DNA from 3 places in the Raoultella sp. genome. Region 2 is predicted to be linked to each of the others. Evidence: predicted binding sites of a transcription regulator. Region 2 holds the regulator's gene; each other region holds the start of a gene.

Evidence for each region. Region 2 encodes sigma-54, which starts transcription at its own class of promoters, with help from an activator protein. Its sites were predicted from a motif close to GTTGGCACANNTTTCGCTNT; they were not measured.
Region 1: the regulator sigma-54 is predicted to act here: its motif matches at 1,948-1,967, upstream of glnA (glutamate--ammonia ligase).
Region 3: the regulator sigma-54 is predicted to act here: its motif matches at 6,425-6,444, upstream of hydN (electron transport protein HydN).

Annotation. Positions count from the first base shown of each region.
Region 1 is NZ_JBCNNS010000082.1:5,801-16,171, forward strand. Features, by position in the region: gene typA (ribosome-dependent GTPase TypA) at 1-1,676, opposite strand, end outside; gene glnA (glutamate--ammonia ligase) at 2,053-3,462, shown strand; gene glnL (nitrogen regulation protein NR(II)) at 3,650-4,699, shown strand; gene glnG (nitrogen regulation protein NR(I)) at 4,708-6,117, shown strand; gene hemN (oxygen-independent coproporphyrinogen III oxidase) at 6,160-7,533, opposite strand; gene yihI (Der GTPase-activating protein YihI) at 7,722-8,225, opposite strand; gene yihA (ribosome biogenesis GTP-binding protein YihA/YsxC) at 8,810-9,442, shown strand; gene spfP (small protein SpfP) at 9,578-9,625, opposite strand; gene polA (DNA polymerase I) at 9,791-10,371, opposite strand, start outside.
Region 2 is NZ_JBCNNS010000010.1:19,059-29,429, forward strand. Features, by position in the region: gene ACZAHD_RS03020 (calcium/sodium antiporter) at 1-480, shown strand, start outside; gene kdsD (arabinose-5-phosphate isomerase KdsD) at 477-1,481, shown strand; gene kdsC (3-deoxy-manno-octulosonate-8-phosphatase KdsC) at 1,496-2,062, shown strand; gene lptC (LPS export ABC transporter periplasmic protein LptC) at 2,059-2,634, shown strand; gene lptA (lipopolysaccharide ABC transporter substrate-binding protein LptA) at 2,603-3,148, shown strand; gene lptB (LPS export ABC transporter ATP-binding protein) at 3,155-3,880, shown strand; gene rpoN (RNA polymerase factor sigma-54) at 3,928-5,361, shown strand; gene hpf (ribosome hibernation promoting factor) at 5,384-5,671, shown strand; gene ptsN (PTS IIA-like nitrogen regulatory protein PtsN) at 5,744-6,232, shown strand; gene rapZ (RNase adapter RapZ) at 6,278-7,132, shown strand; gene npr (PTS phosphocarrier protein NPr) at 7,129-7,401, shown strand; gene mtgA (monofunctional biosynthetic peptidoglycan transglycosylase) at 7,451-8,176, opposite strand; gene elbB (isoprenoid biosynthesis glyoxalase ElbB) at 8,173-8,826, opposite strand; gene arcB (aerobic respiration two-component sensor histidine kinase ArcB) at 9,059-10,371, opposite strand, start outside.
Region 3 is NZ_JBCNNS010000007.1:38,898-49,268, reverse strand. Features, by position in the region: gene ACZAHD_RS02260 (formate hydrogenlyase complex iron-sulfur subunit) at 1-289, shown strand, start outside; gene ACZAHD_RS02255 (NADH-quinone oxidoreductase subunit B family protein) at 289-1,056, shown strand; gene ACZAHD_RS02250 (formate hydrogenlyase maturation HycH family protein) at 1,053-1,463, shown strand; gene hycI (hydrogenase maturation peptidase HycI) at 1,456-1,947, shown strand; gene ACZAHD_RS02240 (6-phospho-beta-glucosidase) at 2,158-3,582, opposite strand; gene ascF (PTS cellobiose/arbutin/salicin transporter subunit IIBC) at 3,611-5,053, opposite strand; gene ACZAHD_RS02230 (LacI family DNA-binding transcriptional regulator) at 5,320-6,333, shown strand; gene hydN (electron transport protein HydN) at 6,481-7,008, shown strand; gene hypF (carbamoyltransferase HypF) at 7,021-9,255, shown strand; gene ACZAHD_RS02215 (HoxN/HupN/NixA family nickel/cobalt transporter) at 9,252-10,265, shown strand; partial or broken gene ACZAHD_RS02210 (NADH:flavorubredoxin reductase NorW) at 10,340-10,371, opposite strand, start outside.

The DNA of each region.
Region 1 (10,371 bases), on a different contig from region 2:
GGAACCAGGACCGTTGCTTCGTCAGTACCGGAAGCACGCATGTTGGTCAGTTTCTTACCGGTCAGGCAGTTTACAGTCAGGTCGTTAGAACGACTGTGAATACCGATGATCTGGCCTTCGTAAACTTCAGCACCGTGACCCAGGAACAGCTTACCTCGGTCCTGCAGGCTGAACAGTGCAAACGCAACCGCTTTACCCTGACCGTTGGAGATCAGTACGCCGTTCTGACGCTGACCCACATCGCCCGCACGAATGTCGTCGTAGTGGCTGAAGGTGGAGTACAGCAGACCAGTACCGGAGGTCATGGTCATGAACTCCGAACGGAAGCCGATCAGGCCACGGCTTGGGATCACGTAGTCGAGACGTACGCGGCCTTTGCCATCTGGATTCATATTTTTCAGGTCGCCTTTACGCTCGCCAAGAGCCTGCATGACAGAACCCTGATGCTGCTCTTCAACGTCCAGCGTTACGTTTTCGAACGGCTCTTGTTTACGGCCGTCGATTTCGCGGAAGATAACTTTCGGACGGGAAACCGCCATTTCGAAACCTTCACGACGCATATTTTCGATCAGAACAGACAGGTGCAGCTCACCACGACCGGAAACGCGGAATGCGTCTGCATCCGGAGTTTCTTCAACGCGAAGCGCCACGTTATGCACCAGCTCTTTGTTCAGACGTTCAAGAATCTGACGAGAGGTAACGTACTTACCTTCTTTACCACAGAACGGAGAGGTGTTAACGCAGAAGAACATAGATACGGTCGGCTCATCGACTGACAGAGCCGGCAGCGCTTCAACATTCTGCGGATCGCAGATGGTGTCAGAGATGTTCAGTTCACCCAGACCGGTGATCGCGATGATATCGCCCGCTTCAGCAATATCGCTGTCGATACGCTCCAGGCCCAGGTGGGTCAGAACTTTACCCACTTTACCGTTACGGGTTTTGCCTTCGCTATCAATGATAGTAACCTGCTGGTTTGGCTTCACTTTACCGCGTTTGATGCGGCCGATGCCAATGACGCCAACGTAGTTGTTGTAATCCAGCTGGGAGATCTGCATCTGCAGCGGACCATCAAGGTCAACGTTCGGTGCCGGAACACGATCGACGATGGTCTGATACAACGGAGTCATATCTTCAGCCATATCTTCGTGATCCAGACCCGCAATACCGTTCAGCGCAGAAGCGTAAACGATAGGGAAGTCCAGCTGTTCGTCGGTCGCGTCGAGGTTAACGAACAGGTCGAATACCTGATCGACAACCCAGTCAGGACGCGCGCCAGGACGGTCAACTTTGTTGATGACGACAATAGGCTTCAGGCCATGAGCAAAGGCTTTTTTGGTCACGAAGCGCGTCTGCGGCATCGGGCCGTCAAATGCGTCAACCACCAGCAGCACAGAGTCAACCATGGACATGACACGCTCAACCTCACCTCCGAAGTCGGCGTGCCCAGGGGTATCAACGATGTTGATACGGTAGTCATTCCATTTGATGGCGGTGTTTTTCGCGAGGATGGTAATCCCACGCTCTTTCTCCAAATCGTTGGAGTCCATCACTCGCTCTTGAGTTTCGGCACGCGCGTCGAACGTACCGGATTGCTGCAGCAGCTTATCAACCAGGGTAGTTTTACCATGGTCAACGTGCGCGATGATGGCGATATTACGCAAATTTTCGATCACAACTTTGCCTCAGGCATTAGAAATAGCGCGTTATTGTACACGGATTAATCGCAGTACAAAACAGGATCACAAACATCCTCCCCAAACAAGTATTGCAGAGTTTCTTTGTGATCGCTTTCACGGAGCGTTAAAAGGGTTATTTAAGGTTAATTGCACCAAACTAGTGCCCAACGCTTACGCATATGCACTATATTGGTGCTATGCATTCATAATGGTGCAGCCCTTTTGCACGATGGAGTGCATGATAACGCCTTTTGGGGGCAATTTAAAAGTTGGCACAGATTTCGCTTTATATTTTTTAAGGCAACAACGCCACATAGCAGTGAAAAAATTTTCGTTGCCACGACGACAATGACCAATCCGGGAGAGTTTAAGTATGTCCGCTGAACACGTTTTGACGATGCTGAACGAGCACGAAGTGAAGTTTGTCGATCTGCGCTTCACCGATACCAAAGGTAAAGAACAGCACGTTACAATTCCGTCTCATCAGGTAAATGCCGAATTCTTCGAAGAAGGCAAAATGTTTGATGGCTCCTCGATTGGTGGCTGGAAAGGTATTAACGAATCTGACATGGTTCTGATGCCGGATGCGACCACAGCGCTGATCGACCCGTTCTATGAAGAACCAACGCTGATCATCCGCTGCGATATCCTGGAACCAGGTACGCTGCAGGGCTACGACCGTGACCCGCGCTCCATCGCAAAACGCGCGGAAGAATACCTGCGCTCTACCGGTTTGGCAGACACCGTCCTGTTCGGGCCAGAACCTGAGTTCTTCCTGTTCGACGATGTCCGTTTCGGCGCCTCTATCTCTGGCTCCCACGTGGCTATCGACGACATCGAAGGCGCATGGAACTCCTCCACCAAATACGAAGGTGGTAACAAAGGTCACCGCCCAGGCGTAAAAGGTGGTTACTTCCCGGTTCCGCCGGTTGACTCCTCTCAGGACATCCGTTCTACCATGTGTATGATCCTGGAAGAGATGGGCCTGGTTGTTGAAGCTCACCACCACGAAGTGGCTACTGCGGGTCAGAACGAAATCGCTACCCGTTTCAACACCATGACCAAAAAAGCGGACGAAATTCAGATCTACAAATACGTTGTGCACAACGTTGCGCACCGTTTTGGTAAAACTGCGACCTTCATGCCGAAACCGATGTTCGGTGACAACGGTTCCGGTATGCACTGCCACATGTCTCTGTCCAAGAACGGCGTAAACCTGTTCTCTGGCGACAAGTATGCAGGCCTGTCTGAACAAGCGCTGTTCTACATCGGCGGCGTTATCAAGCACGCTAAAGCGATCAACGCCCTGGCAAACCCGACAACCAACTCCTACAAGCGTCTGGTCCCGGGTTACGAAGCACCAGTCATGCTGGCTTACTCTGCCCGTAACCGTTCCGCTTCCATCCGTATCCCGGTCGTCACCTCGCCGAAAGCACGCCGTATCGAAGTGCGCTTCCCGGACCCGGCGGCTAACCCGTACCTGTGCTTCGCAGCACTGTTGATGGCTGGTCTTGACGGTATCAAGAACAAAATCCATCCGGGCGAAGCGATGGACAAAAACCTGTACGACCTGCCGCCGGAAGAAGCGAAAGAGATCCCACAGGTTGCAGGTTCTCTGGAAGAAGCACTGAACGCGCTGGATGCTGACCGTGAATTCCTGACCGCTGGCGGCGTGTTCACCAACGACGCTATCGATGCTTACATCGCCCTGCGTATTGAAGAAAACGACCGTGTACGCATGACTCCGCACCCGGTTGAATTCGAACTGTACTACAGCGTCTGATTTTGCTGTAAATCCCCGGTATTCCGTGTTGTGGCGTGGGGTACCGTGGATATTTTGTTGCCGTGGAAACTTTCAGCCCATCTCAGGATGGGCTTTTTTCTCCACCAACACTCTGATCTCATGCGCTTTTTAACTATAAAAAGCTATACTGCACTGAAATAGTGCACTCTTTTCAGGAGACTGTCAGATGGCAACAGGCACTCAGCCCGATGCTGGGCAGATCCTTAACTCTTTAATCAACAGTATTTTACTGGTCGATGACGACCTGGCGGTGCATTACGCGAACCCGGCCGCGCAGCAGTTGCTGGCGCAAAGTTCACGTAAGCTCTTTGGCACGCCGCTTCCGGAATTGTTGAGCTACTTTTCACTGAATATCGACCTGATGCAGGAAAGCCTGCTGGCGGGCCAGGGCTTTACCGACAACGAAGTGACGCTGGTTATCGATGGCCGCTCGCATATCCTGTCTCTGACGGCACAGCGCCTGCCTGAAGGCTATATCCTGCTGGAGATGGCGCCGATGGATAACCAGCGACGCCTGAGCCAGGAGCAGCTGCAGCACGCCCAGCAAATCGCGGCGCGGGATTTGGTTCGCGGGCTGGCCCATGAGATCAAGAATCCTTTAGGCGGCCTGAGAGGCGCTGCGCAATTGCTGAGTAAAGCGCTGCCTGACCCGGCGCTTATGGAATACACCAACGTGATTATTGAACAGGCCGATCGCTTAAGAAATCTGGTCGACCGCCTGCTGGGGCCGCAGCATCCAGGGATGCATGTTACCGAAAGCATCCATAAGGTCGCCGAACGGGTTGTGAAGCTAGTCTCGATGGAACTCCCGGATAACGTCAAGCTGGTCCGCGATTACGACCCGAGTCTGCCGGAGCTTCCTCATGACCCAGACCAGATCGAGCAGGTTCTGCTGAATGTCGTACGCAACGCGCTGCAGGCGCTGGGGCCCGAAGGTGGCGAGATCACCCTGCGCACCCGCACCGCCTTTCAGCTGACGCTGCACGGCGTACGTTACCGCCTCACCGCGCGTATTGATGTCGAAGATAATGGCCCGGGAATTCCGTCCCACTTACAGGATACGCTGTTCTATCCCATGGTTAGCGGTCGCGAAGGCGGTACCGGTCTGGGGCTCTCCATAGCCCGCAGTCTTATCGATCAGCACTCCGGCAAAATTGAATTTACCAGTTGGCCAGGGCATACCGAATTCTCGGTGTACCTGCCTATTCGGAAGTAGAGGTGTTTATGCAACGAGGGATAGCCTGGATCGTTGATGACGATAGCTCCATCCGTTGGGTGCTTGAACGCGCGCTCACCGGAGCAGGCTTAAGTTGTACAACGTTTGAAAACGGCAACGAGGTGCTTGATGCACTCACCACCAAAACCCCGGATGTACTGTTATCTGATATTCGGATGCCGGGAATGGATGGGTTGGCGTTACTGAAACAAATTAAACAGCGTCACCCAATGCTTCCGGTCATCATAATGACCGCGCATTCGGATCTGGACGCGGCGGTCAGCGCCTATCAGCAAGGTGCCTTTGACTATCTGCCCAAACCTTTTGATATTGATGAAGCGGTCGCTCTGGTCGATCGCGCGATCAGCCACTATCAGGAACAGCAGCAGCCGCGTAATATCACGATAACCAGTCCGACGGCTGATATCATCGGCGAAGCGCCGGCGATGCAGGACGTCTTTCGCATCATCGGGCGCCTGTCGCGTTCGTCAATCAGCGTATTGATCAACGGCGAATCCGGTACCGGTAAAGAGCTGGTTGCGCACGCCTTGCACCGCCATAGCCCGCGGGCAAAAGCGCCGTTTATCGCACTGAATATGGCTGCGATCCCAAAAGACCTGATCGAATCTGAACTTTTCGGTCACGAAAAAGGGGCGTTTACCGGCGCCAATACCGTGCGTCAGGGACGTTTTGAGCAGGCTGACGGCGGGACTCTGTTCCTTGATGAGATCGGCGATATGCCGCTCGATGTGCAGACTCGCCTGCTGCGCGTTCTGGCCGATGGCCAGTTCTACCGCGTTGGTGGCTATGCGCCGGTAAAGGTCGATGTACGAATTATTGCGGCAACCCATCAGAATCTTGAGCAGCGCGTGCAGGAAGGGAAGTTCCGTGAGGACCTGTTCCACCGCCTGAACGTGATTCGCGTTCATCTGCCACCGCTGCGCGAGCGCCGCGAAGATATTCCCCGCCTGGCGCGGCATTTCCTGCAAATTGCCGCCCGTGAACTGGGGGTCGAAGCCAAGCAGCTCCATCCGGAGACGGAAACCGCGCTAACCCGTTTAGCCTGGCCCGGTAACGTCCGCCAGCTGGAGAACACCTGCCGCTGGCTAACGGTGATGGCAGCAGGCCAGGAGGTTCTGACGCAGGATCTTCCCAGCGAACTGTTTGAAACCGCGATTCCCGATAGCCCAACGCATATGCAGCCGGACAGCTGGGCAACGTTACTGGGACAGTGGGCCGATCGCGCCCTGCGTTCCGGTCATCAAAACCTGCTTTCTGAAGCGCAGCCGGAGATGGAGCGGACGCTGCTGACTACCGCCCTGCGCCATACGCAAGGACATAAGCAAGAGGCCGCGCGTCTGCTGGGGTGGGGACGTAATACGCTAACGCGCAAGCTGAAAGAGTTAGGAATGGAGTAACGCTTCGCTTTCCCGGCAGGCCTGTCGCCGCCGGGATAGTGTTTAAATCACCCGGGAGAACTGCTGCATGCGCGCTTTCTGACGCAGGTAGGCATCAAAGCACATGCAGATGTTGCGAATCAGCAGACGGCCTTTTGGCGTCACCTGAATGCCCTTGTCATCCACATCCACCAGCCCATCTTTTGCCAGCGGTGCCAGTAGCGCCAGATCGTCGGCAAAATAACGCTGGAAATCCAGTTCCCACCGCGTTTCTACCGCAGAGAAATCGAGATGGAACTGGCAAATTAGCGCCTTAATCACATCACGACGAATACAGTCATCGCGGGTCAGCGCGATACCGCGCCACAGCGCATCTCCGGTTTCATCAACCTGTTGATAATAGAGTTTCAACTCTTTCTGGTTCTGCGCGTAGCAGTCGCCAATCATGCTGATCGCCGACACCCCCATCCCCAGCAGGTCGGTATCACCCTGGGTGGTGTAACCCTGGAAGTTGCGGTGCAGGACGCCGTTGCGCTGAGCAACGGCCAGCTCGTCATCCGGACGGGCAAAGTGATCCATCCCGATAAACTGATAGCCGGCGTCAGTGAGTGAGGCAATGGTTTCCTGCAGAATATCCAGCTTCTGTTGCGCCGAAGGCAGGTCGGCATCTTTGATTTTACGCTGAGCGGCGAAGAGTGTCGGCAGATGCGCATAGTTGAATACGCTCAGACGATCGGGGTTGAGCTCAGCGACTTTTTGCAAGGTAAACGCAAAACTCTCCGGCGTTTGTTTTGGCAGGCCGTAAATCAGATCGATATTCGTCGAGGTAAAACCAATCTCACGCGCATGATTGAGCAGGGCAAAGATAAACGCTTCATCCTGCTCGCGGTTAACCAGCCGCTGAACCTCTTTATTGAAGTCCTGCACGCCCATGCTCAGCCGGTTGAAGCCTTCCGATCGGAGATGATCCAGGACATCCAGTTCAATTTCACGCGGATCGACTTCAATCGAGATCTCTGCATCGGCGTTAAAATTGAAATGGCTGCGCAGCAAATGCATTAAGCGGCTTATTTGCACTTTATTCAGATAAGTGGGGGTACCGCCACCCCAGTGCAGCTGATTCACCTGACGTCCGGCGAAGAGCGGCGCACGATGGATAATTTCCTGCTCCAGAACATCCAGATACTGGTCGGCTTTATGCTGCTGGCGAGTCACAATTTTGTTGCAGCCGCAGAAATAACAGAGCTTGTGACAAAACGGAATATGCACATACAGCGATAGCGGACGCTGCGGGTATCGAGCTACCGCCGCGTCAAATTCTGCCGCACCGAACTCAGGAGAAAACTCCAGTGCGGTGGGGTATGAGGTATAACGTGGCCCCGAATAGTTATATTTCTGGATCAGGGCCAGATCCCAGTCGATTAACTGCACAGACATGCTCACTCCTTCCGATGGTGCCGTCGGCGGGTACGCCACCCCGGCCCAACCGCACCTCGGGTAATGAGCCGGTTGCGCAGCCATTTCTGACGCCGCGACAACCGTCGTAGTTTAACGAATAACCACAGCAGATAACATACAACCAAAAGGGTTATAAGCAGGACCGGGAATCCGATTGAGTGCAAACGTTAGTTTCCACCCTTCAGCAGACGCATCATATCTTCCTGACGCTCTTCTTCCTCATCCTCGTCATCATCGTAGGACAGGCCAAGCTGCTGCATCAGCTCATCAATACGATCGAGTTTGGCATCGACCCATGACTGCTCTTCAGCATTCAGGGTGCCCCCCTCTTCCAGACGTTCCAGCAGCGCGTCCAGGCGCTCATCGTTTTCCAGCAAATCCAGCTCAGCCTGTGGTGAAAGCATAGGTTTCTCGCTCTTCGGTTTGTGCTGCTTAGTAGCCGGGGTGCTTTCAGTCACGCCCAGCGGAATCGGTTTTTTACTCCCAATACGCGGATCTTGCTGTTGGCTCTGTTTTTTGCCGGATGATGCGGTTTCACCGCCAGTTGCGCGACTTCCCGCCGCGTGACCACGATGTTTCTTCTGGCGTTTGCGATCGCGGGATTCCTGATTCATTTCTTCACGTGTCTTGCGATGCGTTTTACCACGGGGTACGGATGTCGGTTTTTTCATATAGGTAATCTTCAGATTCGTTTTCTTCAGTATAGAATTGAGGCGGAATCTAGCAGAAAGCAAGCAAAGAAAAAAGGCGACAGATTACTCTGCCGCCTTTTTCCTCACTGACAACCCTTAGCGGGTTTCCACTTTCCCTGTTAGCTCACGACGAACCCTGTCTTTCCTTCAGCAAATAACAGTCCCTGTTACGTCCCTTTCCTTGTCAAAACGTCTCCAGACGTTTGTCATCCTGACATTAATCCCGGGTCTTCGCCTCCTGGCGCTCCTGACAACTCATCCTGAGTCACTGTCCTGTAGGCTTCCTCGCCTTTGCCCATTACTCTACCGTTTTCATCAAATCCTACAACCAACCACAGAGTAAAAATGGTTATTCAGGAGGGTTATTTAAATTTAATCGTATGATTTTTAATGTGTTACACTATCAGCGTCTATCATTTCTCATCGATTGCCTCGACCTTGAATGGTCAATGTCTCACAAATTTAAGGGTTTTTACTTACGCCAGAGGATGCGGTAAAAACAGCCTTTTTCTGCTGTTCAGGTATAATCCCCGCCATAGCCTTATTTAACGGAGACGACAGTCTTGACTCACTGGAACTATCAACAGACGCATTTTGTCACCAGCGCACCCGATATCCGCCATCTTCCATCCGATACGGGTATCGAAGTTGCCTTTGCTGGCCGCTCAAATGCGGGGAAATCCAGCGCCCTGAATACGCTCACCAACCAGAAAAACCTGGCGCGTACTTCCAAGACCCCTGGCCGCACCCAGCTAATCAACCTGTTCGAAGTCGCCGAAGGCAAACGCCTGGTCGACCTGCCGGGTTACGGTTACGCTCAGGTCCCGGAGGAGATGAAGATCAAATGGCAGCGTGCTCTGGGTGAATACCTGGAGAAACGTCTGTGCCTGAAAGGACTGGTGGTGCTGATGGATATCCGTCATCCGCTGAAAGACCTCGATCAGCAAATGATCGAATGGGCCGTAGAAAGCGATATCCAGGTTCTGGTTCTGCTGACTAAAGCCGATAAGCTGGCCAGCGGCGCGCGTAAAGCGCAGGTGAATATGGTGCGTGAAGCAGTTCTTGCCTTTAACGGAGATGTGCAGGTTGAACCTTTCTCTTCGCTGAAGAAATCAGGCGTGGATAAGCTGCGTCAGAAGCTCGACAGCTGGTTTAATGAGATCCCTCCTCAGGAAGAGATCGTCGACGGAGAGTAATCGCCGTTGTTTTCCCGGATAGCGGCGCCTGACGCCTTATCCGGGCTACATCATCAGCCCACCGCGGTCCGCAAAAATTTTCTTTCGCGCAATAAAAAACGCCCCGGTCATAAATGACCGGGGCGGCTAAAATATTCAGCCAAATCCGATTACGTGAAGTAAAAGGTCTGAAAGATAGAACATCTTACCTCTGTACCCTACGTCGTTAACTTTACTCTTCTTTCGGTTATGGAGAAAGCATTTTTTGTAGTTTTTTTTCACCCTTTACATAGCAAATTCAAATGAGCATCACAAAACGCTATAAGTTATGTTGCTTACTTACAGAAAATCACCTTATCCACTGAATACTTAGTGCGCTTGATCCCAGTTTTCTCCGCTTCCCACTTCCACCAGCAGCGGTACCGCTAGCGTCGTACTGTTTTCCATCAGTTCGTGTACCTTCTTCGCCACGGCATCAAGGTCATCTTTGTGCACTTCGAAGACCAGTTCATCGTGCACCTGCATGATCATCCGCACTCGCGGCTTCTCAGTCAGCAACCATTCATCAACGGCGATCATCGCACGCTTGATAATATCTGCCGCCGTACCCTGCATCGGGGCATTGATCGCCGCACGTTCGGCGCCGGCACGTCGAGCGCCGTTGCTGGATTTGATGTCCGGAAGGTAGAGGCGACGGCCATCCAGCGTTTCGACATAGCCCTGCTCTTTTGCCTGTGCTCGGGTACGTTCCATGTAATCAAGGACGCCCGGATAGCGCTCAAAATAGAGGTCCATATATTTCTGCGCCTCTTTGCGCGGAATATTGAGCTGTCGTGCGAGGCCGAATGCGCTCATGCCATAAATCAGACCAAAGTTAATCGCCTTGGCACTTCGACGCTGCTCGCCGCTTACGCTCTCCAGCGGCAAGCCAAAGACCTCGGCCGCCGTTG
Region 2 (10,371 bases):
CCGCGGGAAGGTTCGCTTCCCGTAGCCTTGCTCTGGCTGGGCGTCGCCATGATTGTGATGCCCATGGCAACCCGCATGGTCGTAGATAATGCTACCGTGCTGGCAAACTACTTCGCTATCAGCGAACTCACCGTCGGCTTAACGGTGGTGGCGATCGGCACCAGCCTGCCGGAACTGGCGACGACCATTGCCGGGGCACGGAAAGGGGAAGACGACATCGCTATCGGGAATATTATTGGCGCTAATATCCTCAATATCGCCCTGGTTCTCGGGTTACCGGCACTGATTGCCCCGGGAGCGTTTGCGCCAGAGGCCTTTACGCGCGACTACACCGTGATGTTGTTCGTCAGCGTGATATTCGCCCTGCTATGCTGGCGTCGCAAATGGCAGCCCGGTCGCCTGGTTGGCGCGCTGCTGGTCGGCGGTTTTGTGGTTTGGTTGGCGATGCTGTACTGGGCAGCACCGCTCTTCGCTGAATGAATCGGGATAACACTATGTCGCAAATAGATTTGCCAACGGATTTTGACTTTCAACGGGTAGGACGTGAAGTTCTGGAAATTGAACGTGAAGGTCTGGCTCAGCTCGATCGATACATCAATGAAGATTTCACCCATGCCTGCGAGAAGATCTTCTGCTGCGCGGGGAAAGTCGTGGTAATGGGGATGGGCAAATCCGGCCATATCGGGCGTAAAATGGCGGCGACGTTTGCCAGCACCGGTACGCCGTCGTTTTTCGTTCATCCCGGCGAAGCGGCCCACGGCGATTTAGGCATGGTGACACCGAAGGATGTGGTTATCGCGCTTTCGAATTCCGGCGAGTCGAACGAGATCCTTGCGCTGATTCCGGTACTCAAACGCCAGCAGGTATCGCTTATCTGCATGACCAGCCGCCCGGAAAGCAGCATGGCGCGCGCCGCGGACATTCACCTTTGCGTGAAGGTACTGAAAGAAGCCTGCCCGTTAGGGCTGGCTCCGACCTCCAGCACCACTGCCGCACTGGTTATGGGCGATGCGCTGGCGGTTGCCCTGCTGGAAGCACGCGGCTTCACCGCCGAAGATTTTGCGTTGTCCCACCCAGGCGGTGCACTGGGGCGTAAGCTGCTGTTGCGGGTCAATGATATTATGCATACGGGTGATGAAATCCCGCACGTCAATGTACAGGCCACCTTGCGTGATGCGCTGCTGGAAATCACACGTAAAAATTTAGGCATGACGGCTATCTGTGATGATGACATGAACATCATCGGTATTTTCACCGATGGCGACCTGCGCCGGGTGTTTGATACCGACATCGATATGCGTAATGCCCGTATCACCGACGTCATGACGCCGGGCGGCATTCGCATTCGCCCCGGTATTCTTGCCGTCGATGCGCTGAACCTGATGCAATCTCGCCATATCACCTGTGTGTTAGTTGCCGATGGCGACCGCCTGTTAGGTGTGGTACATATGCACGATCTCCTGCGCGCAGGCGTAGTGTAAGTAAGGATAAAATAATGAATAATGCTGATGCTCTGCAGGAAACCTGCTACGGGCCAGTAAGCCCTGAATTTCTCGATCGGGCGGCGAAGATCCGTTTATTGATCCTCGACGTAGACGGCGTGCTGTCCGATGGCCTGATCTACATGGGCAACAACGGTGAAGAGCTGAAGGCGTTTAACGTTCGCGACGGTTACGGGATTCGCTGCGCGCTGACATCAGGTATTGAAGTAGCGATTATTACCGGACGAAAAGCTAAACTGGTAGAAGATCGTTGTCAGACGCTGGGTATCACGCACCTGTATCAGGGTCAGTCCGATAAACTGCTGGCATTTCGCGAATTATTAAGCAAGCTGGCCGTCCGCCCGGACGAAGTTGCCTACATCGGCGATGACCTGATCGACTGGCCGGTGATGGCAGAGGTTGGCTTAAGCGTCGCGGTAGCGGATGCGCATCCGTTGCTGCTGCCGCGAGCGGATTATGTTACTCGCATCGACGGTGGACGCGGGGCGGTACGCGAAGTCTGCGATTTGTTACTATTGGCGCAGGGCAAGCTGGATGAGGCCAAAGGGCAATCAATATGAGTAAAACCAGACGTTGGGTTATCATTTTACTATCGCTGGTCGCGCTTATTCTGATCGGCCTGAATCTGGCGGGTACAGACGATACCACTCTGCAGGAGATCAGTCCTGATGACCCGACCTATACCAGTGAACATACGGACACCGTTGTTTACAGCCCGGAAGGAGCGCTTAACTACCGCTTAATCGCTGAGCATGTGGCGTATTTTTCCGCCCAGGAAGTATCGTGGTTCACCAGACCGGTGATGACCACGTTTGATACCAACAAGATACCCACCTGGTCTATCAAAGCGGATAAAGCCAAACTGACCAAAGACCGCATGTTGTATCTTTACGGAAACGTAGAGGTGGACGCGCTGAGCGCGGACTCTCAATTGCGCAAAATTACGACGGATAACGCCCAGATAAACCTGGTGACGCAAGATGTTACCTCTGATGACATGGTGACGTTGTACGGGACGACATTTAATTCCAGCGGCCTGAAAATGCGCGGAAATTTACGCAGCAAAACCGCCGAGCTGATTGAAAAGGTTAGAACCTCTTATGAAATTCAGAACAAACAAACTCAGCCTTAAGATTGCGCTCGCCAGCGCCTTACTGGCCGCCAGCCTGCCAGCACTGGCAAAAACCGGCGATACCGATCAACCGATTCACATCGAATCCGATCAACAGTCACTGGATATGCAGGGTAATGTCGTCACCTTCACCGGTAATGTCGTCGTCACCCAGGGTACCATTAAAATCAACGCCGATAAGGTGGTTGTGACCCGTCCTGGCGGTGAAAAAGGCAAAGAGGTGATCGACGGTTACGGTAATCCGGCAACCTTCTACCAGATGCAGGATAACGGTAAGCCGGTCAAAGGCCACGCGTCAAAAATGCGTTATGAATTACAGAACGATTTTGTGGTGCTGACCGGTAACGCGTACCTTGAGCAGCTCGACAGCAACATCCAGGGCGACAAAATCACCTATCTGGTCAAAGAGCAGAAAATGCAGGCGTTCAGCAATAAGGGCGGACGCGTGACGACGGTTCTGGTTCCTTCGCAGTTGCAAGACAAAAGCACCAACCAGCAAAAGAAGGGTAACTAATTCGTTATGGCAACATTAACCGCAAAGAATCTCGCCAAGGCGTATAAAGGCCGCCGCGTGGTGGAAGATGTCAGTCTGAGCGTGAACTCTGGCGAGATCGTTGGCCTCCTCGGGCCAAACGGCGCCGGTAAAACCACGACCTTCTACATGGTCGTCGGCATTGTGCCGCGCGATGCTGGCAACATTATCATCGACGAAGAAGATATCAGCCTGCTGCCGCTGCATGCCCGCGCGCGTCGGGGTATCGGCTATCTGCCGCAGGAAGCGTCCATTTTCCGCCGCCTGAGCGTGTACGATAATTTAATGGCGGTTTTACAGATTCGTGACGATCTCAGCACCGAACAACGTGAAGACCGCGCGAAAGAGCTGATGGAAGAATTTCATATTGAGCATCTGCGCGACAGCCTGGGGCAGGCGCTTTCCGGTGGTGAGCGTCGCCGCGTTGAAATCGCCCGTGCGCTGGCCGCTAATCCGAAATTCATTCTGCTGGATGAGCCTTTCGCCGGCGTAGACCCCATTTCTGTTATTGATATCAAACGCATCATCGAGCATCTGCGTGACAGCGGTCTTGGCGTGCTGATCACCGACCATAACGTCAGGGAGACGCTGGCCGTTTGCGAACGCGCCTATATCGTCAGCCAGGGCCATCTGATCGCCCACGGCACGCCGCAGCAAATCCTGGAAGACGAGCAGGTTAAGCGCGTGTATCTTGGGGAAGACTTCAGACTCTGATAGGGTAGAGGTTACAGACGTTTTAGCCGGAGATATTAGCCCTGAATATGAAGCAAGGTTTGCAATTAAGGCTAAGCCAACAGCTTGCCATGACGCCACAACTGCAACAGGCTATTCGCTTGTTGCAGTTGTCCACGTTAGAACTCCAGCAAGAACTCCAGCAGGCGCTGGAGAGTAATCCACTGCTTGAGCAAACCGATCTTCACGATGAGGTAGAGACCAAAGAGGTTGAGGACCGCGAATCGCTGGACACCGTCGACGCTCTTGAACAAAAAGATATGCCGGAAGAGCTGCCGCTCGACGCCAGCTGGGATGAAATCTACACCGCTGGCACGCCGTCCGGAAACGGCGTTGATTACCAGGACGACGAGCTGCCTGTCTATCAAGGCGAAACGACCCAAAGCCTGCAGGATTACCTGATGTGGCAGGTTGAACTGACGCCGTTTACCGACACCGATCGCGCCATTGCCACGTCGATTGTCGATGCCGTCGATGACACCGGCTATCTCACTATTCGGCTGGAAGATATTGTCGAGAGTATCGACGATGACGACATTGGTCTCGAAGAAGTTGAAGCGGTGCTAAAGCGTATCCAGCGCTTTGATCCGGTCGGCGTCGCGGCAAAAGATCTGCGCGACTGTCTGCTGGTTCAGCTTTCACAATATGCCAGAGAGACGCCGTGGCTGGAAGAAGCCCGGCTGATCATCAGCGATCACCTCGATCTGCTCGCCAACCATGATTTCCGTTCCCTAATGCGCGTCACCCGATTGAAAGAAGAGGTGCTGAAAGAAGCGGTTAATCTGATCCAGTCGCTCGATCCGCGCCCCGGTCAGTCGATCCAGACCGGCGAGCCGGAATATGTCATTCCTGACGTACTGGTACGTAAGGTCAGCGGCCGCTGGGTCGTGGAGCTTAACTCCGACAGCATCCCACGCCTGAAGATCAACCAGCATTACGCGGCCATGGGCAACAGCGCGCGCAATGATGCAGACAGCCAGTTTATCCGCAGCAACCTGCAGGAAGCTCGCTGGCTAATCAAAAGTCTGGAAAGCCGTAATGATACGCTGCTGCGCGTTAGCCGCTGCATCGTCGAGCAGCAGCAGGCCTTCTTCGATCAAGGAGAAGAGTTCATGAAACCAATGGTACTGGCGGATATTGCTCAGGCCGTTGAAATGCATGAATCCACCATTTCACGCGTTACTACCCAAAAATATCTGCACAGTCCGCGCGGTATTTTTGAGCTGAAATATTTCTTCTCCAGCCACGTGAATACGGAAGGCGGCGGCGAGGCATCGTCGACGGCCATTCGTGCGCTGGTGAAGAAGTTAATTGCCGCGGAGAATCCCGCGAAGCCGTTGAGTGACAGTAAGCTGACCACCATTCTGTCTGAACAGGGTATCATGGTGGCACGTCGTACCGTCGCTAAGTACCGAGAGTCTTTATCCATTCCGCCATCAAACCAGCGTAAACAACTGGTTTGATACAACCGATAAGGAAGACACTATGCAGCTCAACATTACAGGACACAACGTCGAGATCACCCCTGCACTGCGCGAATTCGTCAATACGAAGTTCAGCAAACTGGAGCAGTTTTTCGACAGGATCAATCAGGTCTATATTGTGTTAAAAGTAGAGAAGGTGACGCAAATTGCGGATGCCAATCTGCATGTCAACGGTGGCGAAATCCATGCCAGTGCGGAAGGGCAGGATATGTATGCCGCTATCGATGGACTCATCGATAAGCTGGCAAGACAGTTAACAAAACATAAAGATAAACTAAAACAACACTAATTGTCCGGGCGTCGCCCTTGCCTGCTGCCGGCTTTCATCGGTGGCAGACAAGGGGCGCGCTCAGGTGAAATTATGATGAACAACGATTCGGCTCTACAACTGAGCAATGTCCTTAACCAGGAATGTACCCGTAGCCAGGTTCACTGCCAGAGCAAAAAGCGCGCGCTGGAAATCATCAGTGAACTGGCAGCAAAACAGTTAGGTTTGCCGCCGCAGGTGGTGTTCGAGGCGATCCTCACCCGCGAGAAAATGGGCAGTACCGGGATTGGAAACGGGATTGCCATTCCGCACGGTAAACTCGAAGAGGATACGCTGCGCGCCGTCGGCGTGTTTGTCCAGCTGGAGACACCGATCGCATTTGATGCCATCGACAATCAGCCGGTCGATCTGCTGTTTGCGCTTCTGGTTCCGGCTGACCAGACCAAAACCCATCTGCATACGCTCTCGCTGGTCGCAAAACGCCTGGCGGATAAAACAATTTGCCGACGCCTGCGCGCGGCGCAAAGCGATGAAGAGCTGTATGAGATCATCACCGAAGCAGGAAGCAACGATGACGTATAACGGCCGTCGCCCCCTACCCTTTATCGTACTGAGGAGAAACGGTACATGGTACTGATGATCGTCAGCGGCCGCTCAGGCTCGGGGAAATCCGTCGCTCTGCGGGCACTGGAAGATATGGGCTTCTACTGCGTGGATAACCTGCCGGTAGTGCTGTTGCCTGAGCTGGCGAGAACACTGGCCGGCCGAAACATCTCTGCCGCCGTCAGCATTGACGTGCGTAACATGCCGGAATCGCCAGAGATCTTTGAACAGGCGATGAAAAACCTGCCTGAGGCATTTTCCCCTCAGCTGCTGTTCCTGGATGCCGACCGCAATACGCTGATCCGCCGCTACAGCGACACCCGTCGTCTGCATCCGCTATCAAGCAAAAACCTGTCGCTGGAAAGCGCGATTGACGAAGAGAGCACCCTGCTGGAACCGCTGCGTTCCCGCGCCGACCTGATCGTCGACACTTCAGAAATGTCGGTCCATGAGCTGGCAGAAATGCTACGTACCCGCCTGCTCGGCAAGCGCGAACGTGAGCTGACCATGGTCTTTGAATCCTTTGGTTTTAAGCACGGTATTCCGATTGATGCCGATTACGTCTTTGATGTCCGCTTCCTGCCAAACCCGCACTGGGATCCGAAACTGCGTCCAATGACCGGTCTGGATAAACCCGTTGCCGCCTTCCTTGACCGACACACGGAAGTTCACAATTTTATTTACCAGACCCGCAGCTATCTTGAGCTATGGTTACCGATGCTGGAAACCAATAATCGCAGCTATCTGACGGTGGCGATTGGTTGTACCGGCGGTAAACACCGTTCGGTCTACATTGCCGAACAGTTGGCTGATTACTTCCGCTCGCGCGGTAAGAACGTGCAGTCTCGCCATCGGACGCTGGAAAAACGCAAATCATGACCGTAAAGCAGATCGTTGAAATCACCAATAAGCTGGGGATGCATGCCCGCCCGGCGATGAAGCTATTTGAGCTGATGCAAAATTATGATGCGGAAGTCCTGCTGCGCAACGATGAAGGGACGGAAGCGGAAGCTAATAGCGTGATTGCCCTACTTATGCTCGACTCGGCCAAAGGCCGGCAAATCGAGATTGAAGCCAACGGTCCGCAGGAAGTCGAAGCGCTGGCGGCGGTTATTGCGCTGTTCAATGCCGGTTTTGACGAAGACTAAGCTACTCCCACCTCTTCCCCGGCCGCACGACGCTGACCGGGGCTATTGTTCACTTCAGTTTGTTCGCCTGCATAAATCCTTCTCCACCTAGTTGACGCATCTGGCGCAGGATCCACGCCTGCCGACTGCGAACATAGCCCGACGGCGCATCGGCACGAAAGCGAATCGGATTCGGTAATACCGCCGCGAGGAGCGCCGCTTCAGAAGCGGTTAACTTGCTCGCAGGCTTATGAAAGTAGCGCTGCGACGCCGCTTCGACGCCGAACGTCCCTTCGCCAAACTCAGCGATATTCAGGTAGACGGTCAGAATCCTTTTTTTGCTCCACACCGTCTCAATCCCTAGCGTTAACCCGGCCTCCAGCCCTTTGCGCAACCAGCTGCGGCCATCCCACAAGAACAGGTTTTTCGCCGTTTGCTGCGAGAGCGTCGAGGCGCCACGCACGCGATTTTCCTGACGTTCATTGTATGCCAGCGCTTTTTCTATCGCTGACACATCAAAACCCCAGTGCTCGGGGAATTTTTGATCCTCCGCAGCAATTGCCGCCAACCCCATCCACGGAGAGATCTCGTCCATCCCGACCCAATCGGAATGGGCGACATAATGAAAATCACCGCTCAGCCATGCGCCAACTTGCCGCTCAAGCATAACGGCTGAAAACGGCACCGGCAGAATGCTAAAGAGCGCGATACCGCTCCCCCAAAAGGCTGCCGCGATCAGCAGAATGCGCAATACAAGGCGTTTAATCATTCGCAACGGCGCCAAACGCACACTCATGCGGTCAGAACCAGTACGCGCGCCACCAGCTTCTCAATCCCGCTCGCCGATTCCGCAATATTCTGCGCCAGCATCCAGGCTGGGGTCGTTACCACCTTATGTTCTCCATCGACGACGATATCATCGACCGGGCAAGGCACGTGCTCTGCGCCCATCTCTTCCACCAGGTCAGCGGTATCAAGATCGGTACCGATGGTTATCCGCAGCGGGATCGGGAAAATTTTTGGCAGCAGCGCCGGCGCGATACATATAAAGCCCAGGGGTTTGCCCGCCTGGTACATCGCCAGCGTCAACGCTTTCAGGTCGCTATCGACCAGGCATTCAGCCCCTTGCGAGGCAAAGTTGCTGAGGTTCTTCGCCGCGCCAAACCCGCCGGGGACAATCAGCGCATCGAGATCTTCAGCCCGAGCCGCGGCCAGAGGCTGGATATCGCCGCGGGCAATACGCGCGGCCTCAACCAATACGTTGCGGCTTTCAGCCATAGGTTCACCGGTCAGGTGATTGATCACATCCGTTTGCGCTTTATCCGGGGCGAAACAGATAGCCTGTGCGCCGCTACGGGCGATCGCTAACAGGGTGATGACCGCTTCATGGATCTCCGTTCCGTCATAGACGCCACAGCCGCTCAATACCACGCCAATCTTTTTCATACTGCCAGCTCCTTAGTGCAACTTGCTGAAACCAGTCAAAAATTTTGATTTACACGCATTGCTTCACATATTTTACTGATCTACGTAACAAATTATTTAAGGTTTGCTATCTTAATGAGCGAGCAAACCAAATCCTCAGGTTGCGCTACGTAAAAATGTCTCTAAAAATTCTGGCGCAGCAACCCGTTCCCTGGTGTTGGCGCAGTATTCGCGCACCCCGGTTTATCCGGGGTCATTTTTTCTGTGCCGCCGCAACCCATGCTTTCAACACGGCCACATCGTTCTGCCACTCGGATTTCATCTCTTCAACCCATTCACTAACGTTATCTGACCACGCCGGCAGGTCCGGAGTCTGAATCTGCTGTCCAAGCTGTTGAATATGTCGCAGACCAATAGACCCCGCCGCACCTTTAATTTTATGGCCTTCGTCGACGATCCCTTTCTGGTCGCGAGCGGTCAGATTAGACTCCAGCACCGCCATATAGCCCGGCATCATTCTCTCGAAAACCGCAAGGCCATCGTTGATAAGCTTTGGCCCCACCAGCTCGATATACTGCTCAAGCATCGGAATATCCAGCACGGATGCCGATTTACTCACATCTACGATCGGCATTTCGCTCTCATTCTCTTCCGGCGAATCCCAGAATTTTTTAATCATGGCCGTAAGCGCCGGCACCGATAGCGGTTTACTCAGAACGTCATCCATTCCGGCATCGAGATACTCTTTTTTATTCTTCAGGACGTTGGCGGTCAGGGCAACCAGAGGCGGCAGCTCATCGGTGGCAAAGTGCTGCTTAAGATGACGAGAAATATCCAGCCCCGTCATGTCCGGCAGTTGGATATCCAGCAGCACAAGGTCGTACTCGCCCGGTTTAAACATCTCCAGCGCGACCTTACCGGTCATCGCCACATCGACGCTGTTACCCAGCTTTTCCAGCACCGAGCGCGCCACAATCACGTTGAGCTCAATATCCTCGACCAGCAGCACGTTCAGCGCCGGCAGGGGCATTTCATCTTCAGTCAACATATCTTCCACCTCTTCCGCCACTGCCGGCGCATGTACGGTCAGCGTAAACGTGGCCCCCAGGCCCGGTTGGCTGGAGACATTAATATCGCCCCCCATATTGCGAGCCAGGCGACGCGATACGGCAAGACCGATCCCGGTGCCCGTCGCAGGCTTGCCGCCGTGGCTGTCTTTCACCTGATAATACATCGCGAAGATCTTATCCTGCTCGGCTTCGGGAATGCCGATACCGGAGTCTTCCACTTCAAAATGCAGGATATCGCCTTCATCGTAGCGAACGCGAACGGTGACGTTCCCCCCTTGCGGCGTGAATTTCACGGCATTACTGATGAGGTTCCACAAAATCTGCCGCAGACGCGTCCCGTCAGTCACCACTTTATGCGGCAGCGGCAGTGTCGGTTCCAGGACGAAGCGCAGGCCTTTCTGCTGTGCCTGCAGGCCAGAGAGGTTTTCCAGATCGGCAAGGAAACCGGTGAAATCAACCTGCTGATTATCCAACTGGACTTTACGCCGCTCAATTT
Region 3 (10,371 bases), on a different contig from region 2:
CCCGACAGCGGCCATCAAGCTATCGCAGGCGTATGAGCTGGCGGTGTGGAAGAAAGAGGATTTCCTCCAGCAGTCGCGTTTTGCCATCTGCCACTGCCGGGTGTGCGAACGCCCGTTCGCCGTACAAAAAGAGATCGACTACGCTATCGCGCTGCTCGGGCACAACGGCGATACTCGCGCCGAGCTGCATCGTGAAAGCTTTGAGACCTGCCCGGAGTGTAAACGCCAGAAGTGCCTGGTGCCGTCCGACCGTATTGAACTGACTCGCCATATGAGAGAGGCCAGCTGATGAGCAATTTACTGGGCCCGCGCGATGAAAACGGCATCCCGGTGCCGATGACGGTGGAGGAATCCATCGCCAGCATGAAGGCATCGCTGCTGAAGAAAATTAAGCGTTCCGCCTATGTTTATCGCGTGGACTGCGGCGGTTGCAACGGCTGCGAAATTGAGATTTTCGCCACCCTGTCGCCGCTGTTTGATGCCGAGCGCTTTGGGATCAAAGTGGTTCCTTCGCCGCGCCATGCCGATATTCTGCTGTTTACCGGGGCGGTGACGCGTGCCATGCGTTCGCCAGCGCTGCGTGCCTGGCAGTCGGCGCCGGATCCGAAAATCTGCATCTCCTACGGCGCCTGCGGCAACAGCGGCGGTATTTTCCACGACCTTTACTGCGTGTGGGGCGGAACCGACAAAATTGTCCCGGTGGACGTCTATATTCCGGGCTGCCCGCCGACTCCTGCCGCCACGCTATACGGCTTTGCGATGGCGCTGGGTCTGCTGGAACAGAAGATTCACGCCCGTCTACCGAGCGAGCAGGATGATAAAGCGGCGGAAATTCTCCACCCCGGCATGGTGCAGCCGCTGCGTGTGCGGATCGACCGCGAAGCGCGTCGCCTGGCGGGTTACCGCTATGGGCGTCAGATTGCCGATGACTATATGCGCCTGCTGGCGCAGGGGGATAGCCAGGTGGTGCGCTGGCTGGAGGCGGAAAAAGATCCGCGTCTGACCGAGATCGTCACCCACCTGAACCAGGTGGTCGAAGGGGCGCGTATCCGATGAGTGAGATGGTGGTGTTCAGTCAACTGAGCCGTAAATTTATTGATGAGAATGACGCCACACCGGCCCCGGCGCAGCAGGTGGTCTATTACAGCCTGGCGATTGGCCACCACCTCGGGGTCATCGACTGCCTGGAGGCGGCGCTGAGCTGCCCGTGGGAAAATTATCTGGCGTGGATTGCCACTCTCGAAGAGGGCAGTATCGCGCGGCGTAAAATGGAAGGTGTGCCGAAGTACGGCGAGATAGTGATCGACAGCAATCATGTCGCGATGCTTGCCAACGCCTTCGATAAAGCGCAGGCCCGGCAGACCCCCGAACAGCAGGTGTGGAGCAAAACCATGCTTAACATGCTGCATGATATTCACCAGGAAAGCGCCATCTACCTGATGGTGAGGAGACTCCGTGACTGACGTTTTACTCTGTGTCGGCAATAGCCTGATGGGTGACGACGGTGCAGGCCCGCTGCTGGCTGAGATGTGCGCCGCCAAACCGGTCGGCGAATGGGTTGTTATTGACGGCGGCAGCGCCCCGGAAAATGACATCGTCGCCATTCGCGAACTGCGTCCTGAGCGCCTGCTGATCGTTGATGCCACCGATATGGGGCTCAACCCCGGCGAAATTCGTATGGTCGACCCGGATGATATCGCCGAAATGTCGATGATGACCACCCACAATATGCCGCTCAATTATCTGATCGATCAGTTGCAAGAGGATGTTGGTGAAGTGATTTTTCTCGGGATTCAGCCGGATATCGTCGGCTTTTATTACCCGATGACCCAGCAGATTAAGGATGCGGTCGAAGCGGTGTATAACAAGCTTAACGGCTGGCAGGGGACGGGCGGATTTGCGCCGCTGGAGGCGGCCGAAGAGTCCGCATTCCCCGGCTTGCGCTGACGCTTAGCCGGGCGACAAGACTACAAGCTGCACGACTCGTAGCCCTGCTAAGCATCGCACCAGCAGGGAAAACCGCCGGGCTGTGGCTTGCGCCGTACCGGGCTACAAGCTACCCGGGCCTACGGTTGCTGACGCTTAGCCGGGCGACAAGACTACAAGCCGCGCGATTCGTAGCCCTGCTAAGCATCGCGCCGCCCGGCAATACACACTCTACTCGAGGTCTTCGCCGTTGCTGGCAATTACCTTCTTGTACCACCAGAAGGACTTTTTACGTTTGCGCGCCAGCGTGCCGTTGCCGGCATCGTCGCGATCAACGTACACAAAGCCATAGCGTTTGCTCATCTCGCCGGTTGAGGCAGAAACCAGATCGATACACCCCCAGCTGGTGTAGCCCATCACCGGGATCCCGTCCTCAATCGCATCGCGCATCGCTTTGATATGCTCGCGCAAATAACTGATGCGGTAGTCATCATGAATCTCGCCATTGGGGTCGATCTCATCCCGGGCGCCGAGGCCGTTTTCCACCAGGAACAGCGGCTTCTGATAGCGGTCATACATCATATTCATGGTGATGCGCAGACCGAGCGGGTCAATCCCCCAGCCCCATTCACTGACCTGAATATGCGGGTTCTTCAGTGATTTTACGATATTGGCGGCGTTGGTGTTATGCGCATTCATCTCCGCTGACGCGCAGCGCGAGGCGTAATAGCTGAAAGAGACAAAATCAACGGTATGCTTGAGAATCTCGTCATCGCCCGGCTCCCTGGCAATCACCACCCCTTTTTCACGGAATACCCGCGCAGCCCATACCGGGTAGGCGCCGCGCGCCTGAACATCAATAAAGAACAGGTTCTCCCGGTCTTTTTCCAGCGCCATCCACACATCTTCCGGCTTACAGGAGTATGGATAAAAATTACCGCCCGCCAGCATACAGCCAACCTGATTGTGCGGGTTGACTTCGTGGGCGATTTGAGTCGCCAGCGCGCTGGCCACCAGCTCGTGGTGAGCCGCCTGGTATTTCACCTGCTCCTGGTTCTCTCCCTCTTCAAACACCAACCCGGCGCCGGAGTAGGGGCTATGGAGCATGATGTTGATTTCGTTGAAGGTCAGCCAGTACTTCACCAGTCCGTCGAAGGCTTCAAAGCAGGTACGGGCGTAGCGGGTAAAGAACTCCACCATTTTACGATTGCGCCATGAACCGTATTCCATCACCAGGTGCATCGGCACATCGAAGTGGCAGAGGGTCACCAGCGGCTCAATCCCGTATTTTTTGCACTCCTCGAACAGCGAGCGATAAAAGGCGATCCCTTCTTGATTTGGCTCGAGTTCATCGCCGTTGGGATACAGGCGACTCCAGGCAATTGAAGTGCGGAAGACGCTAAAGCCCATCTCCGCCATCAGGGCGATATCTTCTTTATAGCGATGATAAAAATCGATGGCCTCGTGGCTCGGGTAAAATTCATCATCACGCAGCTGAAAACGCTTTTCCAGCCCGAGCTTTACCGGCATGCGGTTCGCGCCGTGGGGAAGTGTATCCACGGTGGTCAGCCCTTTGCCGCCCTCGAGATACCCCCCTTCAGACTGGTTTGCGGCCAGCGCGCCGCCCCATAAAAAGCCGTGTGGAAAAGTCGACATGCGTTACCTCGTTTTCAAAAAATCGTATTCAGACGTGTGATGGTCGGGTCGTGGTCTGGCGCGCTCTGGCATCGGCAGCGGCCTCTTCCACCGGGATATCTTCAAAGCCGAGCAGCAGCGTCAACACGAAGGAGAGCACAACTGCCAGCGCCATCACGCCGAAGACCCAGACGATGGTCATCGGATTCGCCGGGTCGAAAAACTGGACGCTGGTGAACAGGCCCGGCGCCGCCATCGAGTGGCTGGCAAGCCCGGCGATACCGGCCACCGCGCCGCAGATAAAACCGCTGATCAGGCTGGCGATCAGCGGACGTTTGAGGCGCACCGCGACGCCATAGAGCGCGGGTTCGGAGATACCGGCCAGAATGGCGGAGGCCGCGGCTGCCAGCGCGGTCTGGCGCAGTTCCGGATTTTTGGTTTTCCAGGCTACCGCCAGTGATGAGCCGCCCAGCGACAGGTTGGCGCCGATTTCTGACGGCATTACCATCCCTTCTTTACCGGTTTCCGCAATGGTCTGAATAATGGTCGGGGTGAAAACGCGGTGCATCCCGGTCATCACCAGCAGCGGCCACAGGGCGCCCATAATGGCCACTGACAGCCAGCCCAGATAGCTATGAATGGTGTACACCAACGCGGAGATGGCGCTGCCGATCCAGATCCCGAGCGGGCCTATCAACAGAATCGCCAGCGGAGCGGCAATCAGCACGATCAGCATCGGCTTGAGGAAGTTTTTCGTCACCGCCGGAGTAATGCGATCGACCCAGCGCTCGATATATGACAGGCACCAGGTCATCACCAGCGCCGGAATAACGGTATAGGTGTATTTCACCGCCATCACCGGAATAAAGGCGAATTCGACGTGTTCACCCTGTGCCGCTTTCGCCATTAGCTCAATAAAGCTCGGATGGACCAGTACCCCGGCAATGGCAATCGCCAGCGACATATTGGTTTTGAATTTTACCGCCGCAGAGGCGGCGACCATCAGAGGCAGGAAGAAAAAGGCGCCGTCGCCGATAACGGTCAAAATGGTCAGCGTGGGCGAACCTTTAGGCAAGACGCCGCTCATCTCGAGGATCATCGCCAGCAGTTTGACCATCGATCCGCCGATGATGGCAGGGATCAACGGCGACATGGTGCCGATCAGCGCATCGAGGATCCCGGCGCCGATACGTTTTAACGTCAGCGGCGGTTTACCCTGAGGTTCCGCGGGGCGCATATCGTCCGGCAGCAGGTTGACCACTTCGCGAAACGCCTGCGATACCGTATTGCCGATGATGACCTGGCACTGGTTGCCGCTACGCACCACACCAAGTACACCCTTCAGGCTTTTCAGCGCGGTACTGTCCACCCGTGCGTCATCTTTGACCACAAAACGCAGACGGGTCATACAATGGGTGACTGCTGTGATGTTATCCGCCCCGCCTGTTGCCGTCACAATTTGCTTCGCCAGGGCTGCGTAATTTTTAGACATCGGATTTTATCCTGTTTAATCAATAGGGTACTGGCTAGTTATCGCACCTGAGGATCGTGCGCTATCAGGGATATATAGGAAACCGGTTCCACAAAATCATGATGAGTTTCATTTGATCTCACAAGAGATAAAAAAATCATTTTTCCGTTTTGTGATTTTGATCGCCATGTGAGGCGAAAAAGAATCTGCGCCGCGCGTGCGTCAAAGCTGTAAAACGACGAGGTGTGCAGTACACTGCGGGCATCTTTTGCAACAGGAAGAACAACATGGCAACGATGCTGGAGGTGGCGAAACGCGCGGGGGTATCGAAGGCGACCGTTTCCCGGGTACTGTCGGGCAACGGCTACGTTAGCCAGGAAACGAAAGATCGCGTATTCCAGGCCGTGGCGGAAAGCGGTTACCGGCCCAATCTGTTGGCACGTAACCTGGCCACCAAAAAGAGCCAGACGCTGGGGCTGGTGGTCACCAACACCCTTTATCACGGGGTCTATTTTAGCGAGTTGCTGTTTCACGTTGCGCGGATGACAGAAGATAAGGGACGACAGCTGATTCTGGCCGACGGCAAGCACAGCGCGGAAGAAGAGCGCGAGGCGATCCAGTACCTGCTCGATCTGCGCTGCGATGCCATCATCATCTATCCACGTTTTCTCAGCGTTGATGAAATGGACGAGATCGTGGAAAACCAGCCGCAGCCAATTATGGTGCTCAACCGCCGTCTGCGGCGCAACGCCAGCCACTGTGTCTGGTCCGATCAAAAAGCCTCGGCGTTTACGGCGGTCGAAAAACTGATTACCCGCGGCCATCGCGATATTGCGTTTATCACCGGTTCGCTGGATTCGCCGACCGGGATTGAACGTCTTTCCGGCTATAAAGATGCGCTGACAAAACACGGGATTTCGCTGAAGAATGACCTGATTGTTGAGGGCAAGTGGACGCCGGAAAGCGGGGCGGCTGGCGTAGAGACGCTGCGTCAGCGCGATGCCCGTTACAGTGCGCTGGTGGCAAGCAATGACGACATGGCGATTGGCGCGATGAAGCAGCTACATCAGCAGGGGGTGCGGATTCCGCAACAGGTCTCGGTCATCGGGTTCGATGATATCGTGCTGGCGCCGTATATGGTTCCGGCGCTCTCCAGCGTTAAAATACCGGTGACGGAGATGATCAAGGAGAGTATTAACCGACTGATCTTTATGCTCGACGGCGGCGATTTAAAATATCAGCAAACCTTCCCCGGCGAGCTGCTTGAACGTGACTCGATTGCCCAGGGACCGTTTGCCTGACGTCGTCATCTGTCATCGTCAGATATGACGATGACAGAACCTGCTTCCCACCTTTATACCATTCATTTCCTTTATTATCAGTGTCATAAAATTTGGAACGTATTATGCATTCTCCGCCGCGTAACCTTCTTACTGCTGGAGAAATGGATGAACCGTTTCATTATTGCCGACGCGAGCAAATGCATCGGCTGCCGCACCTGTGAAGTGGCCTGCGTGGTCTCTCATCAGGAAAATCAGGACTGCGCCGCGCTGACGCCAAAATCCTTCTTACCGCGTATTCATGTGATCAAAGGCGTTAATGTCTCGACGGCGACCGCCTGTCGTCAGTGTGAAGACGCGCCGTGCGCTAACGTCTGTCCGAACGGCGCGATCGCCCGGGATAAAGGCTTTATTCACGTGATGCAGGAGCGCTGCATCGGCTGCAAAACCTGTGTGGTGGCCTGTCCGTACGGCGCCATGGAGGTGGTCGTGCGTCCGGTGATTCGTCATAGCGGCGCCGGGCTGAACGTGATGGCGGAAAAAGCGGAAGCCAATAAATGCGATCTTTGCCATCACCGTGAAGAGGGCCCCGCCTGTATAGGGGCCTGCCCGACGCATGCGCTGATTTGCGTGGATCGCAATAAGCTTGAGCAGATGAATATCGAAAAACGTCGTCGTACGGCGCTGGCCTGGTAAGGCGATGGCTCGATGAACGGGGTGCAGATTCGCATTCGCGGTAAAGTGCAGGGGGTGGGTTTCCGCCCCTTTGTCTGGCAGTTGGCGCAGCAGTTAGCACGCTGCGGTGACGTATGTAACGACGGCGACGGCGTACGGGTGCGTCTACTGGGAGATGAGGCGGCGTTTCTCGCCGCGCTGACTCGCTGCTGTCCGCCGCTGGCGCGTATCGACAGTGTGGAAACCCGGCCGTTTCACTGGTGTACGCTACCGCAGGATTTCGCCATCCGTGAAAGTGGCGGCGGAAGTATGCGTACCCAGATTGTACCCGATGCTGCCACCTGCCCGGCATGCCTGGCGGAGATGAACAATCCGCAGGAGCGCCGCTATCGTTACCCGTTTATTAACTGCACGCACTGTGGGCCGCGTTTCACTATTATTCGCGCGATGCCCTATGACCGCCCCTTTACCACGATGGCCCCTTTTCCCCTCTGTCCGCGCTGCGAGGCCGAGTATCGCCACCCTGGCGACCGACGTTTTCATGCTCAGCCGGTAGCCTGTACCGACTGCGGCCCGCACCTGGAGTGGCGCGCGGAAGGTGAGTCGTTGGCAGGGGAGGCGGCATTGCAGGCGGCAATTCACCAACTGCAGGCCGGGAAAATTGTAGCCATCAAGGGCGTGGGTGGTTTTCATCTGGTGTGCGATGCCGGTCATCCGCGCGCGGTCGCGGCGTTACGCACGCGCAAACATCGTCCGACAAAACCGCTGGCGGTGATGCTACCGGCAGCGGACAGTTTGCCGGAAGAGGCGCAGGCATTACTGACTTCACCCGCAGCACCCATCGTATTGATAGAGAAATCGCAGGTCGATGGCCTGTGTGACGACATTGCGCCAGCACTGAATGAAGTGGGGGTGATGCTGCCATCTAATCCGCTGCAGCATCTGGTTTTGCAGGCGCTGGCGCGCCCTTTAGTGATGACCTCCGGCAATCTGAGCGGGCGGCCACCGGCGATCGCTAACGCCGATGCGCTACGCGATTTGGCCGCGATCGCCGATGGCTTTTTGCTGCACAACCGTGACATCGTGCAACGGATGGATGACTCAGTAGTACGGCAAAGTGGTGAAATGCTACGCCGTTCGCGGGGCTATGTGCCTGACGCGATGCCGTTGCCGCCGGGGTTTCATGACGTGCCGCCGCTGCTGTGCCTCGGCGCCGATATGAAAAATACCTTTTGTCTGGCGCGCGGGGAGCAGGCGGTGCTGAGTCAGCACTTTGGCGATCTCGGCGATGAAGGCGTGGAACAGCAGTGGAATCAGGCGCGGCGTCTGATGCAGGCGGTTTATGGCTTTAATCCCAGCCTGGTGGTAAGCGACGCGCATCCCGGCTACCGTTCGACGCAGTGGGCAGACTCGTTGGCGCTGCCGGTTGAACGCGTCCTGCATCATCATGCCCATGCCGCCGCTTGCCTCGCGGAACACGGCTGGCCGCTGGATGGCGGCGAGGTGATTGCCGTGGTCCTCGACGGCATCGGCATGGGGGAAAGCGGTGCGCTGTGGGGCGGCGAGTGCCTGCGGGTTAACTACCGGGAGTGCGAACGCCTGGGCGGACTACCGGCGGTGGCGCTCCCCGGCGGCGATCTGGCGGCTCGTCAGCCGTGGCGTAATCTGCTGGCCCACTGTCTGGCCTACGTTGAGGACTGGCAAAGCGATGCGCAAACTGCGGCGTTACATCAGCACAACTGGCCGCTGCTGGCGCGCGCCATTGAGCGAAGAATGAATGCGCCGAAGGCGTCATCCTGCGGGCGTTTGTTCGATGCGGTGGCCTGTGCGCTGGGCTGTGCGCCGGACAGCCTAAGCTATGAAGGTGAGGCGGCCTGCCGGCTGGAGGCGTTGGCCACCACCTGCGATGGCGTTACGCATCCAGTTCGTCTGCCGTGGCAGGCGGGCGAACTGGATCTGGCTACGTTCTGGCCGCAGTGGCTGGGATGGCGGGCGAGCCGCGAACAAAAAGCCTGGGCCTTTCACGATGCGCTGGCCTGCGGAGTGGCTGAGATGGCGCGCGATTGTGCGACGTCGCGCGGGATGACTACGCTGGCCTTCAGCGGTGGTGTGTTGCACAACCGGCTGCTGGTCTCACGATTGACCTTTTATCTGGCGGATTTTACTCTGCTGTTTCCGCAGCAGCTTCCTGCCGGAGATGGGGCCATCGCGTTTGGTCAGGCGGTCGTGGCCGCAGCCCGCTGGCAGGCTCACAGGACATCATCATGATAGTGACAATTTTACGCCAGCAGCCGCGTGCCGCTGCGCTGGTGCTGGGACTGATCCTGGCAAATCTGCTCGCCTGGGGTTGGGCCTGGCAGGCGTTTGGCGATAGCGGCGCGCTGATGGCGGCGAGCCTGCTGGCCTGGGGGTACGGATTGCGCCATGCGGTCGATGCCGACCATATCGCGGCGATCGACAGCGTTACCCGCAAAATGATGCAGCAGGGGCGTCGGCCTTTTGCCGTCGGAGCCTGGTTCTCATTTGGCCACTCGTCGATTGTGGTGCTGGCTTCGGCGGCGATTGCCGCGACCGCCACCGCTTTCGGCCAGCAGATGAGCTGGCTTCACAATACCGGTAGCGTGATTGGCACGGCGGTATCGGCGCTGTTTTTATTGCTAATGGCGTTTATCAATCTGGTGATTTTACGCGGCGTCTGGCGCAGCTTTCGCACCTGGAAGAGAGGCGGCAAGGTGAGCGATGATGTAGCGACCGGCGGTGGCATGATGAGCTGGCTGTTCGGCAAAACCTTTCGTCTGATTAGCCGTAGCTGGCAGATGTATCTGGTGGGCTTTCTGTTTGGCCTCGGATTTGATACCGCCACCGAAATCGGCGTGCTGGGGATTTCTGCCGCCAGCGCGTCAAGCGGAATGTCCATCTGGTCGATCATGGTCTTTCCGGCGCTGTTTGCCAGCGGGATGGCGCTGGTGGATACCCTCGATAATGTGCTGATGGTCGGCGCTTACGGCTGGGCGTTTAGCAAGCCGCAGCGCAAGCTCTATTACAATATGACCATTACCGGCACGTCGGTGGTGGTGGCGTTATTTATCGGTGGTCTGGAAGCGCTGGGGCTGCTGATGGACAAGTTTTCGCTTAGCGGCGGGCTATGGCGCTGGGTCGGCGTGGTGAACGATAATCTCGGCGACGCCGGTTTTGTGGTTATCGGGTTGTTTGTCGCCTGCTGGGTGCTGTCGGTGCTCAATTACCGCTGGCGCGGGTACGATAATCTGGCGCGGTAGGTTGAGGATTCCCCGGCTCGCGCTGCGCTTAGCCGGGCTACCTGCGCGGTGGCGTCAGGTGAGTCTGTCGCCCGGGTAAGGTGTTTACGCCGCGCCCCGGGAATAA